Mesorhizobium shangrilense: one gene and its partner. The protein of the gene in region 1 interacts with the protein of each later gene in a pairwise test. Links are inferred from orthologs where the notes say so. Each region holds a gene or a part of one and is shown in the gene's direction. Other genes may lie near its edges.

Region 1 (6,879 bases):
CGGAATCGGTCGCGGGCGGGTCGCCCAGCAACCCGCTTGGTCCACGCGCGCTCTATCTGCACCGTGACGGCGCCGACACCGGCTATCGCTTCCACGGCACCATCCAGCCCTGGAGCATCGGCACGGACGCCTCCAGCGGCTGCATCCGCATGTTCAACGAGGACGTGATCGACCTTTACCAGCGTTGCCCCATCGGCACCGCGACCCAGGTGCTCCCGCACATCGCCGACCAGGCCGACCGCTCGCAGGCGCTGGCCGATCTGGATGCGGGAGCCCCGCAATGAGGTTCGCCGCGCTCCGCCTTCTCGCAACCGCCGGGCTGCTCGCCCTTGTCGCTGCCTGTTCGACGACCACCGCCATGAATCCGTCGGCGGAGGAACCGCCACCCCCGGTTTCCACCACACCGAACGAGACCAACCAGCCCGCCCCCGGCTTCGAGAAGATGCAGGCGGGCACCGAGGAAGACTTCATCCTCAATGTCGGCCGCCGCATCTACTTCACCGCGGACTCGGCTGCCCTCGACTCGGTCGCCAAGGCGACGCTCGACAGCCAGGCCGCGTGGCTCAACCAGAACCCGAAATGGCTCATCAAACTGCAGGGTTTCGCTGACGATTCCGGCGGATCGGGCTCTCAGGTCGCGCTGTCCCAGAAGCGCGCAGACGCGGTGATGAGCTATCTCGCCACCGCCGGCGTTGATCCGGCCCGCATGTGGGCGAAGGGCTACGGCAAGGACCGCGAGGTCCGCAACTGCAGCGAACGGTCGTGCAAGGTGCAGAACAGGCGCGTCGTCGCCAACCTGCGCACGGTCCGCGACACCTGAGGGCCTTACGGGCTCGGGCATCACTTTGCCCGGGCCCTGGTGCCGCACCGATCTGGGCGACCGCGTTGGTGAGCCAGTATCTTTTGTCTTGCCTGGACTACCAACGGAGCGCCATGAAGCCTTGTCGGGTCGCAGGTGCTCGGCTACGCCTTGCGCCATGACAACGCACAGCTTCACCGCCACCGCCTGGTCGAATGTACTGGGCACCCTGCCCCCCGCCCTCACCATCGCTTCGGGCGACACCGTCATCACCGAGACAATCGACGCCCACGGCTTCGACAAGGACGGCGTGCAGCGCGCCCCGGAGCCGAACCCGATGAACGGCCCGATCTTCGTGACCGGGGCCGAGCCGGGCGACGCGCTGAAGGTCGAGATCGTCCGAATGACGCCGATCCGGGCTACGGGCTGGACCCGCGCCTCGCTGGCCGCCAACGTCGTCGATCCGGAGTTCGTTCGAGGCCTCCCGCCGCGCGACAAGGTGAATTGGCGGATCGACCGGCAGGCGCTGACGGTGACGCCGGATCCGGCGGTGCCGGGCCTCGAGGAATTCGTGCTGCCGCTCGAGCCGATGATCGGCTGCTTCGGCGTCGCGCCCGCCTATGGGCAGGCGTTCTCCACCGCGACCAGCGCCGAGAACGGCGGCAACATGGACTACCGGGGCTTCTGCCCCGGCGCGACGGTCTGGTTCCCCGTCGCCGTGCCCGGCGCGCTGTTCTTCCTCGGTGACTGCCACGCCACCCAGGGCGACGGCGAGATCGTCGGGACCGGCATCGAGACCTGCTTCGAGGTCGAGGTGCGCCTGACGGTCGAGAAGGGCCGCAATCTCGTGTGGCCGCGCGGCGAAAACGCCACCGACATTTTCTCGATCGGCAATGCGAGGCCGCTCGACCAGGCGCTGCAGCACGCCACGACCGACATGTTCAACTGGTTGACGGGCGACTACGGCCTGAGCCCTGCAGCCGCCAGCCATCTCATGGGACAGGTCGTCCGTTACGACGTCGGCAACGTCTTCGATCCGGCCTACACGATGGCGTGCCGCATCGAGAAGAAATGGCTGCCGAAGCGCTGACGGCCCGGGCCGTCTCGGCGCTTTCCCGCCCTAATCGCCGGTCCTTGCCTCCAGAAACCTGATCCGGTTGCCGAACGGGTCGATCACGGTGCATTCGAGCCCCCAGTCCTGCCGCTCGAGCCCCGGCCGGTTGTATTTGTAGGGCTTGCCGACCAGCTGCTTCTGCCAGGCCTCGACGCCCTCCATGTAGACCAGGCAGGTTGCGCCCGGACTGGCGTCGCCTGAATGCTCGCTGAGGTGCAGCTTCATGCCTCCGAGCGAAACCTGGCAGTAGAGCGGCATCTGGGGAGCAAAGCGGTGCTCCCAGTCGATCTCCATGCCTAGCCAGCCGACGTAGAATTCCCGCGCCTTGTCCTCGTCGAAGATGCGCAGGATCGGCACCGGCTGCGTGAAGGCGATTGCGGGCTCCGCGCCGTGTGCCGCCCTCTCCTGCCCGTCCGCTTCCTCACTCTCGATCTTCGCCGCCAGCACGTTCCAGCTCTCCGTGCCGAACTGCCGCGCCACGACCTCCAGCGCCTCGCTGTGCGAGACGGTCAGTCCCTTGATGCCCAAGGCCTCGCGCATGGCTTTCGCCATCGCCTTCGCGTCCCGAAAAGTCCGCATGTCGTTCCAATCCTTCGCCGCCGATGGACGTGCCGCACAGCGCCCGCATTGCCGTCGCGCCCATCGGTCCGGATGGATCGGGGAAAGACGTGGTCATCTGGATGCGTTCGCCATGCTCTTTGGGAGCGCGGGCTGCCGGCCGCATCCGGCCGTCGCCGGAAAACTCGCACTGCCGCCCGGCCGCGTCAAGGCGCGGACCCGCCCGGCGGTGATCGTGCAACGATCCACAGGCTCGCATTGACTTCGAGAACAAACCATAGACGAAGCTGGCCTTTTGACCTCGAATCACTACATTCGCGAGAGATGTCCGGATTCCCCAACGATATGCCCTTCTTCGACGAGGAGCCCGCGCCCCGCGGCGGCGAGGCTCCGCGCGCGCCCGCGTCCGGCATAGCCGCCCGAGCGCTCGCCGCGCGGCAGGGCCACAACACTCCGCCCGACTACCTGAAGGGCCTCAATCCCGAGCAGCGGCTCGCAGTCGAGACGACGGAAGGCCCGGTGCTCGTGCTCGCCGGAGCCGGCACCGGCAAGACGCGCGTGCTCACCACCCGCATCGCCCACATCCTCGCCACCGGTCGCGCCTATCCGAGCCAGATCCTGGCCGTCACCTTCACCAACAAGGCGGCGCGCGAGATGAAACAGCGCATTGGCCTGCTGGTCGGCGAGCAGGTCGAGGGGATGCCGTGGCTCGGCACCTTCCACTCGATCGGTGTAAAACTCCTGCGCCGCCATGCCGAACTAGCCGGCCTGAAGTCGGGCTTCACCATCCTCGACACCGACGACGTCATTCGCCTGCTGAAGCAGCTCATCCAGGCTGAGGGGCTGGACGACAAGCGCTGGCCGGCCCGCACCTTCGCCAACATGATCGACGGCTGGAAGAACAAGGGCCTGGGGCCCAAGGAGATCCCCGAGGGCGACGCCCGCTCCTTCGCCAACGGCAAGGGCCGCGAACTCTACGCCGCCTACCAGGACCGCCTGCAGACGCTGAACGCCTGCGACTTCGGCGACCTGCTCTGCCACCCGATCCGAATTTTCCGCGCGCAACCGGACGTGCTCGCCGAGTACCACCGCAAGTTCAAGTACATCCTGGTCGACGAGTACCAGGACACCAACACCGCGCAGTACATGTGGCTGCGGCTGCTCGCGCAGCGATCGAAATCGGCGGGCGGCGCCAACTCCCAGGCCGAAGGCCGAGCGCGCGACCGCGCGCCGGGCGATGTTTCGCCCGCCCCCGCGGAGGCCAGCGAGCGAAGCAAGCGCTCGGCCGTGAGCGTAAATATCTGCTGCGTCGGGGACGACGACCAGTCGATCTACGGCTGGCGCGGAGCCGAGGTCGACAACATCCTGCGCTTCGACAAGGATTTTCCGGGCGCCACCGTCGTCCGGCTGGAGCGCAACTATCGCTCGACCGCCCATATCCTGGGCGCGGCCTCGCATCTCATCGCCCACAACGAGGGCCGTCTCGGCAAGACGCTGTTCACCGAGCACCCCTCGCCTGACGACCCGAAAGTCAATGTCCACGCCGCCTGGGATTCGGAGGAGGAGGCGCGCGCGGTCGGCGAGGAGATCGAGGCGCTGCAGCGCAGCGGGCACAATCTGAACGACATGGCGATCCTGGTGCGCGCCTCGTTCCAGATGCGCGAGTTCGAAGACCGCTTCGTCACCATGGGCCTCAACTACCGCGTCATCGGCGGCCCCCGCTTCTATGAGCGGCAGGAGATCCGCGACGCGATGGCCTATTTCCGCGTGGTCGCGCAAGGCGCGGACGACCTCGCCTTCGAGCGCATCGTGAATGTCCCGAAGCGCGGCCTCGGCGAAGCGACCATCCGCCAGATCCACGATACCGCGCGCGCCATGCGCATCCCCATGCTGGCCGCTGCCGCCAACCTCGCCGAGAGCGACGAACTGAAGCCGAAGCCGCGCGCAGCACTGCGCGAGGTCGCGGCCAACTTCGCCCGCTGGCAGGAGATGCTGGACACCAAACCCCACACCGAGCTCGCCGAGATCATCCTGGAGGAGTCCGGCTACACCGACATGTGGAAGAACGACCGCTCGGCCGAGGCGCCGGGCCGGCTCGAAAACCTCAAGGAGCTGATCCGCTCCATGGAGGAATACGAGTCGCTGCGCTCCTTCCTCGAGCACGTCGCGCTGGTCATGGACGCCGAGCAGAACGAGGATATGGACGCCGTGTCCATCATGACGCTGCATTCGGCCAAGGGCCTGGAATTCGAGACGGTCTTCCTGCCCGGCTGGGAGGAAGGCCTGTTTCCCCACCAGCGCGCATTGGACGAAGGCGGCCGTTCGGGTCTGGAGGAGGAACGCCGCCTCGCCTATGTTGGCCTCACCCGGGCCAAGAAGAACCTGCACCTCTGGTTCGTCTCCAATCGCCGCATCCACGGGCTCTGGCAGTCGACCATCCCGTCGCGCTTCCTCGATGAGCTTCCCGAGGCCCATGTCGAAATCAGCGAGGGCGGCTCCTCCTACGGTGGCTACGGCAATTCCTATGGCGGATCTGGCCGCGGCGGCTTCCGCGAACCGGGCCGCCAGAACCCCTACGGGGCCTCGCGCTTCGATTCGGTCGGCGAAAAGTCCTTCTCGAACAGCTATTCGACGCCCGGCTGGGCTCGCGCCCAGGCGAACCGCACGGAGGCGACCGACCGCAACTGGGGCTCGCGCTCCGGCCACCAAGTCGAGCGCATCGGCTATGGCGAAACCGATTCCGGCTACGGCGCCGGCCGCGGCTCGGTGAAGGGCCGCACCATCGATGGCGAGCTGGTCGCGAAATCCGTCTCCGACACTCCGTCCGCCTTCCATGTCGGCGACCGCGTGTTCCACCAGAAGTTCGGAAACGGCAACATATCGGCCATCGAAGGCAACAAGCTCACCATCGACTTCGACAAGGCCGGCCAGAAGAAGGTGCTCGACGGGTTCGTCACCGCCGTGTGAACTTTCTCCCCGTCGTCACGTCGCTCCGCACACATCCGCGTGAGTGGACTTTGGGGACGCCATCGGTTAGCCAACCCCGGCAAACATCCATCTGGACATTTCCCCCGGACCCTCCTTTGTCGCGCTATCGCAGTATTTTCGGCCTTCTCGCCCTCATCTTCGTCGTCTGCGCCGCAGTCGAACTCGTGCTGCGCTGGTCCGGCGCCGGCGTGTCACTGACGGACACGAGGGGCGTCGGACAGGTCGGGCTGTTCGTCATCATCATCCCGTTCCTGATCGGTTTCGCGGCTAGGCGCGGCGGCGGGCCACTCGTCTTCATGAAGCCCTACAACGCCAATTTCGGCCGCGCCCTGGCCGGTTTCGCGGCGATGTGGGTCCAGGCCGTCCTGCTGATGATCATTGCCTATGCCCTTCTCAGCTGGATGGGCTATGTCTCGTGGTCGCAGGAAGCCTGGGCGAATTTCTCGCTCACTCTGCTCCGCAAGACGATCACCGCGCTGCTGGTGGTCGTGGTCCTCGCCTATACCGAGGAGATGATCTTCCGCGCCTTCGTCATGCGCCACCTGAGATACAACGGCACGTTCTGGGTCGGCTTCTGGGCGGTGGTCATCGGGTCGGCGATCTTCTCCGTGACCCATCTGATCTCCTACAAGGACGCGTGGACGCTCTGGGATGTCGGCGGGCTGCTGTTCGGGCTATGGCTGCTGGGCTCACTGTTTGCGATCACCTACATCGCGACCGGCTCCATCGCCTGCTCCATGGGCGTTCATGCAGGCCTGCTCGGGTTCAAGGTTTTCCTGCGCCGCACCGACCTGCTCGTCTACCAGCCCGACGTCTGGTGGCTCGGCGGCACCGAGGACATCCGCATGGCGCCGATCAGCTGGCTGCTGATGATCCTCATCGCGGCGATCACCTGGGCCACGCGCCACCAGTTGCGGAAGCATTTTTATATCGAGCCCGCCATCGCCGATTGGGACAAGCCCGGCAGGGCGACAACCGACCGGACCTCGACTACCCGGAACTGACGGTCGTTCGCAGCCGGCAGACCTCCAAGGTTCCCCGCGGCGGTTATTCGCCCCAGCGGTCCAGAAAAGCCTCGATCGGCAAGGCCTGCATGTCTGGGATGGCGTCCGCCAGTCTGTCCAGCGGCCAGTCCCACCAGGCCAGCGCCTCAATCCTGGCGCTGATTTCCTCCGAAAACCGTCTTCGCACCGCGCGCGCAGGCACACCCGCGACAATCGTATACGCCGGCACATCGCGCCGGACGACGGCATTGGCACCAACGATCGCACCGTTGCCGATGGTGACGCCGGGCAGGATGACGGCGCCATGCCCGATCCACACGTCGTGACCGATGACAACCGCCTTCGCCTGCCGCCGCTGCCTGAAGCCCTGGTCGACGCCGAGATAGCGAAAATATTCGTTCGGCCGATAGCTCACC
Region 2 (6,580 bases), on another replicon or contig:
CTCGCCCACTGCCTGCCCGGCAAAGCGCCGATCGTCGCCGCCACCGACTATGTCCGCGCCTATTCGCAGCTGATTGCGTCCTATGTCGAGGCGCCGTTCACCGCGCTCGGCACCGACGGCTTCGGCCGCAGCGACACGCGCTCGGCGCTGCGCGATTTCTTCGAGGTCGACCACCGCCACATCGCCGTGGCAGCTCTGGCGTCACTCGCTGCCGAAGGGTCGGTGACGCGTCAGACGGTTGCCGACGCCATCGCCCGCTACGGCCTCGACGTTGCGGCCGATGCGCCCTGGCTGCGCTGATCCGGGTCGAGTTCCAGTTCTGAAAGAGTTGATATGAGCCAGCAAATGGAAGTCAGGTTGCCAGACATCGGCGACTACAAGAATGTCCCTGTTGTCGAGTTCCTGGTGAAGCCGGGAGACGTCGTGGCGGTGGAAGACCCACTGATGACGGTGGAATCCGACAAGGCGACGATGGAGATCCCGGCACCTTTCGCAGGAACTGTCAGGGAGTTTGCGGTGTCGATCGGCACCCGCGTGTCGCAGGGCGCGCTGTTGCTGACGATCGATGCCGCAGCGCCGGCAACGGCGCCTGCAGCACCGGCGCCGGAAATCATCAAGCCCGAGGCGGCTCCTGCAGCTCCGCCCGTCAAGGCCGAGCTTCCGGCTCAGGTGCAGGCATCACCGGTGCCGGCGCCGGCGCCCGGGAGCAGTGGGCCGGCGGTGCCCCTGGAGACCTCGGCAGGCGCCCATGCGACGCCGTCGGTGCGCGCCTTCGCGCGTGAGCTCGGCGTCGACCTTGGCACGGTGAAACCGTCCGGCGCCAAGGGCAGGATCCTGCGCGAAGACGTTACGGCGCACATCAAGGAACGCCTGGCGGGCGAATCATCGGTGCAGGTGTCGGGCTCCGGCATCGGTGCCGGCCTGCCGGCCTGGCCTGCGGTCGACTATGAGAAGTTCGGCCCCGTCGAACGCCAGCCGCTGTCGCGCATCCAGAAGATCTCAGGCGGCAATCTGACCCGCAACTGGCTCACCATTCCGCATGTCACCAACTTCGACAAGGCCGACGTGACCGGGCTCGAGGAGTTCCGCAAGGAACTCAATGCGGCAAACAAGGACGCCAAGGTGACCATGGTCGCCTTCCTGATCAAGGCGTCAGCGCTGGCGCTCAAGGCCAATCCGCGTTTCAACGCCTCGCTCGACGGCGAGGAGCTGGTGCTCAAGAACTACGTCCATGTCGGCTTTGCCGCCGACACGCCGAAGGGGCTGATGGTGCCGGTGATCCGCGATTGCGACCGCAAGGGCGTGCTCGAGATTGCCACCGAGATGCGGGCGCTGGCTGACAAGGCGCGCGGGGGCGGGCTGTCGGCCGCCGACATGCAGGGCGGCTGTTTCTCGGTGTCGTCGCTTGGCGGCATAGGTGGGGCAGGTTTCACGCCGATCATCAATGCGCCCGAAGTTGCGATCCTCGGTGCCGGCCGTTCGGCGATGGAAGCCATATGGGACGGCAAGGCTTTCCAGCCGAAGCTGATCATGCCGGTCTCGTTGTCGTGGGATCACCGCGTCATCGACGGTGTGGCCGCGGCCAGGTTCCTTGGCCACATCGCTGCCCTCCTGGGCGACTTCCGCCGCGCGATCGTTTGAGGCCGAGATGAGCATCACCGAAATCAGGGTGCCCGAAATGGGCGACTTCAAGGATGTCGCCGTCATCGAGGTCCACATCAAGCCGGGCGACGACGTCGCCGTCGAGCAGACGCTGATCGTGCTCGAATCCGACAAAGCCTCGATCGACGTGCCGGTGCCCTTTGCGGGGCGTATCGCCTCGGTCGAGCTGGCCATTGGCCAGCGCGTTTCCAAGGGCGCGTTGATCGCTACTGTGGAAGCGGCAGCTGCCCCAGGCGAAACCAGGCCTGCAGCCAAACCGGAAGCGCCGGCGGCAGCCGCCATGCCGACCGCGGCAGCCACGCCGTCGCCGGCCCCAGGTGCGGCGCCCGACTGCGACGTGCTGGTGATCGGCGGCGGACCCGGCGGCTATTCCGCCGCATTTCGCGCCGCCGACCTCGGCCAGCGCGTGATCCTGGTCGAGCGCGATGCGACGCTGGGTGGCGTCTGCCTCAATGTCGGCTGCATCCCCTCCAAGGCGCTGCTCCACGTCGCAGCGATCAAGGAGGAGGCCGAGCGCCTCGCCGACCATGGCGTTGCCTTCGACACGCCGACCGTCGACCTGGACAAGTTGCGCAGCTTCAAGGCCGGTGTCGTCTCAAAACTGACCGACGGGCTGAAGGGCATGGCGCGGTTGCGCAAGGTCGAGGTGGTCGGGGGTACGGCGACATTTGCCGACGCCAACGCTGTCGACGTTGCCCTGTCCGACGGCGCGAGCCGCAAGATCGTCTTCGCCAAAGCGATCGTCGCCGCCGGCTCTGTGCCCGTCCGGCTGCCGTTCCTGCCGGACGATCCGCGCATCGTCGATTCCACCGGCGCGCTCGAACTGCCCTTCATCCCCGAACGCATGCTAGTCATCGGCGGCGGCATCATCGGGCTCGAAATGGCCACCGTCTACAGCGCGCTCGGCGCGCGCGTCGATGTGGTCGAGCAACTCGACAGACTGTTGCCCGACGTCGATCGCGACGTGGTCGAGATCTGGCGCAAGCGAAACGCCCATCGCTTCGATGCCATGCTGCTCGGCGCACGCGTCGAAAGCGTGGTCGCGGAGAGGGACGGGCTCGCGGTGACGACGAGCGGCGAGGGCGCTGGCGTCAGGCGCTACGACCTGATCCTGCAGGCGGCGGGCCGGCGACCGGCAGCCGAGGCGCTGCAACTTGCTGCTGCCGGCGTCACGCTCGATGCCAGAGGCTTCATCGAGGTCGACGCGCAGATGCGGACGCGCAACCAGAGCATCTTCGCCGTCGGCGACGTCACCGGCAATCCGATGCTGGCGCACAAGGCCGTGCACCAGGGCCATGTTGCCGCCGAGGCGGCGACAGGGCTCAAGAGCTTCATGGACGCCAAGATCGTGCCGTCGGTCGCTTATACCGATCCCGAAATCGCCTGGGTCGGCGTGACCGAGGACGCGGCCAAGGCTGCGGGGCGCGCCATCGAAGTTGGCAAGTTCCCGTGGGCGGCGTCCGGTCGGGCCATCGCCAACGACGCCGACTACGGCCTGACCAAGCTGGTGTTCGACAAGGAGACGGACCGCGTCATCGGCGGGGCCATCATCGGACCTTCTGCCGGCGACATGGTCGGCGAGATCTGCCTGGCCATCGAGATGGGGGCGGATGCTGTCGACATCGGCAAGACCATTCATCCCCACCCGACTCACGGCGAGACCATCGGCATGGCCGCCGAGGTTGCAGAAGGCGTCTGCACCGACCTGCCGCCGGCGAGAAAACGGGGCTAGCTTTGCTCACCCCCGGCAGCGACCAAGCGCTGCATATTTGGCCGCGAGATAGTCGAGCAGGGGCACGGAAGGCAGCAGGCCGCAGGGTGAGGGGAAGACGGTGTGGATGATGCCGGTCTTGCGCTCGCAGTCCGGCAAGACGTCGCGTCTGTCGCAAAGTTTGCGCCTGGACTCCGTCTGTTACAGCAGTTCGTCCAAGTCGCCGCCTGAATCGGGAGCATAAGGATCTGTGTGGCAGTTACGCTGCCGCCCGGTTGTCGGCGCCGAGTTGATTGTCGTTTGCCATTCCCGGATACCACTTCTCAAAGGTGGCTCGCAGCGAGCCGTCGAGGGTCTGCGTTCGGGTTTGCAGAAAGAGATGCGCGCCGGTCCGGCTCCATTGCATCTGCTGTTTCTTGGCGAAGCGCTTGCTGATGACGGCGTTGACGGTCGCCTCGACGAAGGCGGAGGATATCCGCTCTCCGGACCGGTAGCGCTCGCCGTAGTTGATCAGGCTAGCGTGGTTTGATCCGATATAGGATCGGAACTCGCCGATCGCCGTCAGGAACTTTCTCATGTTCGGATAGTCGGTTTCCGTGGCTTCGGCATCGTCGCGAAGCCAATCGATCTCCTCGCGAGCCCGGTACGTGTTGCCGTGCCACAAGTACCATTTGATCCGTGTCAGCATATCCAGCATGGCGTTGCCGGCCTCCTCGTCATGATGGCAAAGGCCTTGGGCGAATTGGCGAAGCACGGTGATCCGCATTGTAATATGGAACCAGTCCAGCACATGCTCGCTGGCCGGCGCGATCATTTCGGCCAGTGACCGCACTTCCTCGCCACCGTCAGTGATGAAGGTGATGTCCTGGTTGGCCTGCACGCCCTGCTTCTTGAGATGGTCGAAGATCCGGCGCTGCGGCTTGCGATCGTGACCATGGACGAAGCCGATATAGCGCGGTTCGCCATCCTCAGGCAGAGAGCGGCCGACGATCAGCTCGAAGTTCTTCTTCCGGTCGTCACGATCCCGGATGTATCCGCCATCAAGGCCGACGACGATGCGGCCGTCGGGAATTGGCAAGTCCGCCCAATCTTGAGGGCAAGAATCCTGCATGAAAGAAACCCGCTCTTCCGTCAGCTCCCGCTCGATTCGAGTGGCCGTTTTCAGGGCATGCTTGCGTATCGTCGTGGCGTTGGTCCCGCGGTCGACAGGCAACACGTCGGCTAGCAACTCGGCCGCGGCGGCATACGGCACCAGCGAGGCCCAGCGCGTTTAGAGATAAAGGCGTTCGGGCGCGATGTGATCGGGGATCAATTGCCGCAACGGCGACACCGTGCCCGGCCCCTTGCGCCCTTCGTCTTTTGGCAGAGCGTATCGCGGGCTCCTGAGCCGGACATCGCCGAACAGCGTGTGGAAGGTGACGGGATAATATCCTTTGTGTCGCAACCGGAGGCCGTCCATATCGCGGCTTTCCTTTAGCCACAGGTCCACTTGCGTCTCCACCATCTTCTGCTGAAGTCTGGCAAGCAGGGCCTTGCCCTCGGCGAGTGACAGGCCGAGATCTTCCGCACCCGTTGTGACCTTCGTCATGTCGGCGATGATCTCGCGGTCGATCATTCCGCTGTCGTCGCCGGTGAGTTCCATGACGATCTGAACCTGCATGCTGTATCTCCTTGCCGATTATGCCACACAGTGCTCCGGTCACGCGATCATTGCCCCCGGACATTCAGCAGATCGCGGTGACGACGCTGCCCTTCTTGCTGCCGATCTGCTCGCGAACGAGCATGGTTCGGACGGACACATCACATCTGCTGATGCATATGCGTGAGATGTTCGTTCCGCCGCAGGCGCTTATTGGCTTGCCGTCGCTTGAACGGCTTGCCCAGAAGGTCTTCGCGGCTCTCGATCCGGAAAAGCAGCTCTTGCAATTCCTCCGCCCGATCCGGATCGTCGAAAATTGCCAAGGATCGGGTGTCGCTGATTTCCTGGATGAGCGCCAACGCCGTCATGACATCCTCATCCGTTTCCAGTCCAAAGGCCTCGTCCTTCCGATGCATCCAGCTCTCCGCGCCGCCGCTGCCCTCTGGCGGGCAATTGCCATCGCCACCGATGCAACAGGGATAAAGCGTTCTTGGTTTGGCGGCGCGCCGCTCTTCCAGCCGCACCTCATGCCCCCAGGGAACATTGAGATCGTATTCGTAGAGAAACCGGCTGCCCTTCCGCAGTTTCAGGGCATTGAGCCCAATGTCGGGCGATTCCGCAGTCAGCTCCCATGAGCCGTAGCAGACAGTATGCACGACGAACTGCCCTCCCAGCCCATCACGATCTGGAGGACGCCGTGAAATTCGCGCAGGGCCATGGTCGCCGGCACTTGCACCCGGCGCCAGACCATCGGGCTAAGACCTTTCAGCCAGACGCGGAACTGCAGGATTGTCGGAGCCTCATCCGGAGTACGGGTGCTATCGGGATTTGACGGTGAAGGGCGGCTCGATCGGCGCGGTGGTTTCATAAAATGGCAGCCTCGACAAAAATCACTGCCCAGCCTTATCGCACTCTCCCCGATTTCGGCACTGCCACACAGATCCTTATGCTCCCCCTTATGTGACGACGTCGGCGTTTTTGTCGCGCTCCGATAACCGCGCTGGTTCTTTTTAAGCTGAAGCCGGCGCAGGGCGGCTTCTGCCTCGGGCGCTGTTGCGAAGGTGTCGAGGCGGGTCCGGCCGCGGGTGCCGATACGACCCCAGTTGCGGGTCACGCAGCTTTCACCGAACAGGGTGGGGGAGACGTGCATGGCGTAGAAGCGCGCCATGTTTTTGGAGGCGTCGATGCGGTGCAGGAGAACGGATGCGTCGGTGTCCCTACTCATGATCGCATGATGCGGCATGAGGCTGGGACCTTCCAACGTATTCGGTGAATCATTGGAAGGGGATTGATTCACGACGCTGATGGGTTGCTGGCGCGTCAGCTTTTTTCTTGCGGTTTTGGGGGGTCTTTGCGCAGGGTGATTTTGAACGGCCAGCCTGCATGCACGTCGTCGCGGTTGTAGAACATGCCGAGGGCGATGCTGTCTACGTAGGGATGGGGGTGTGCGCGCAGCGACGGCAAGAGATAGTCCCAATGCTTGGGCAGCGGCAGCTCGAACATGGCGCAGCCATGGCCGTCGTCGTCGTCCCAGGTGCCTTGATAGCGGACGTTGAGGCCGTCCTCAT

The links.
Region 2: the proteins of PD284_RS11660 (region 1) and lpdA interact in binary tests that used the Escherichia coli proteins (3 or more experiments, as listed by UniProt). The link is inferred for Mesorhizobium shangrilense from one-to-one orthologs.

Annotation. Positions count from the first base shown.
Region 1 is NZ_JAQGPN010000001.1:2,405,968-2,412,846, reverse strand. Bases 2,483-5,638 are described here. They hold PD284_RS11660 (ATP-dependent helicase), read left to right. Parts: upstream 2,483-2,795; coding sequence 2,796-5,438; downstream 5,439-5,638. Other genes in these bases: PD284_RS11655 (CPBP family intramembrane glutamic endopeptidase), read left to right, coding at 5,555-5,638; PD284_RS11665 (glyoxalase superfamily protein), read right to left, coding at 2,483-2,492. Also shown: PD284_RS11680 (L,D-transpeptidase), read left to right, coding at 1-284; PD284_RS11675 (OmpA family protein), read left to right, coding at 281-820; PD284_RS11670 (acetamidase/formamidase family protein), read left to right, coding at 978-1,889; more of PD284_RS11665, read right to left, coding at 1,920-2,482; more of PD284_RS11655, read left to right, coding at 5,639-6,463; PD284_RS11650 (LbetaH domain-containing protein), read right to left, coding at 6,507-6,879. UniProt on the Escherichia coli protein: A helicase with DNA-dependent ATPase activity. Unwinds DNA duplexes with 3'-5' polarity. Translocates on single-stranded DNA with 3'-5' polarity. Initiates unwinding more efficiently from a nicked substrate than double-stranded DNA.
Region 2 is NZ_JAQGPN010000002.1:223,273-229,852, forward strand. What follows is about bases 1,165-4,021. They hold lpdA (dihydrolipoyl dehydrogenase), read left to right. Parts: upstream 1,165-1,648; coding sequence 1,649-3,394; downstream 3,395-4,021. Other genes in these bases: PD284_RS24570 (2-oxo acid dehydrogenase subunit E2), read left to right, coding at 1,165-1,641. Outside these bases: mdeB (alpha-ketoglutarate dehydrogenase), read left to right, coding at 1-300; more of PD284_RS24570, read left to right, coding at 346-1,164; PD284_RS24585 (IS1096 element passenger TnpR family protein), read right to left, coding at 5,174-5,668; PD284_RS24590 (WGR domain-containing protein), read right to left, coding at 5,635-6,255; PD284_RS24595 (hypothetical protein), read right to left, coding at 6,333-6,580. UniProt on the Escherichia coli protein: Lipoamide dehydrogenase is a component of the glycine cleavage system as well as of the alpha-ketoacid dehydrogenase complexes.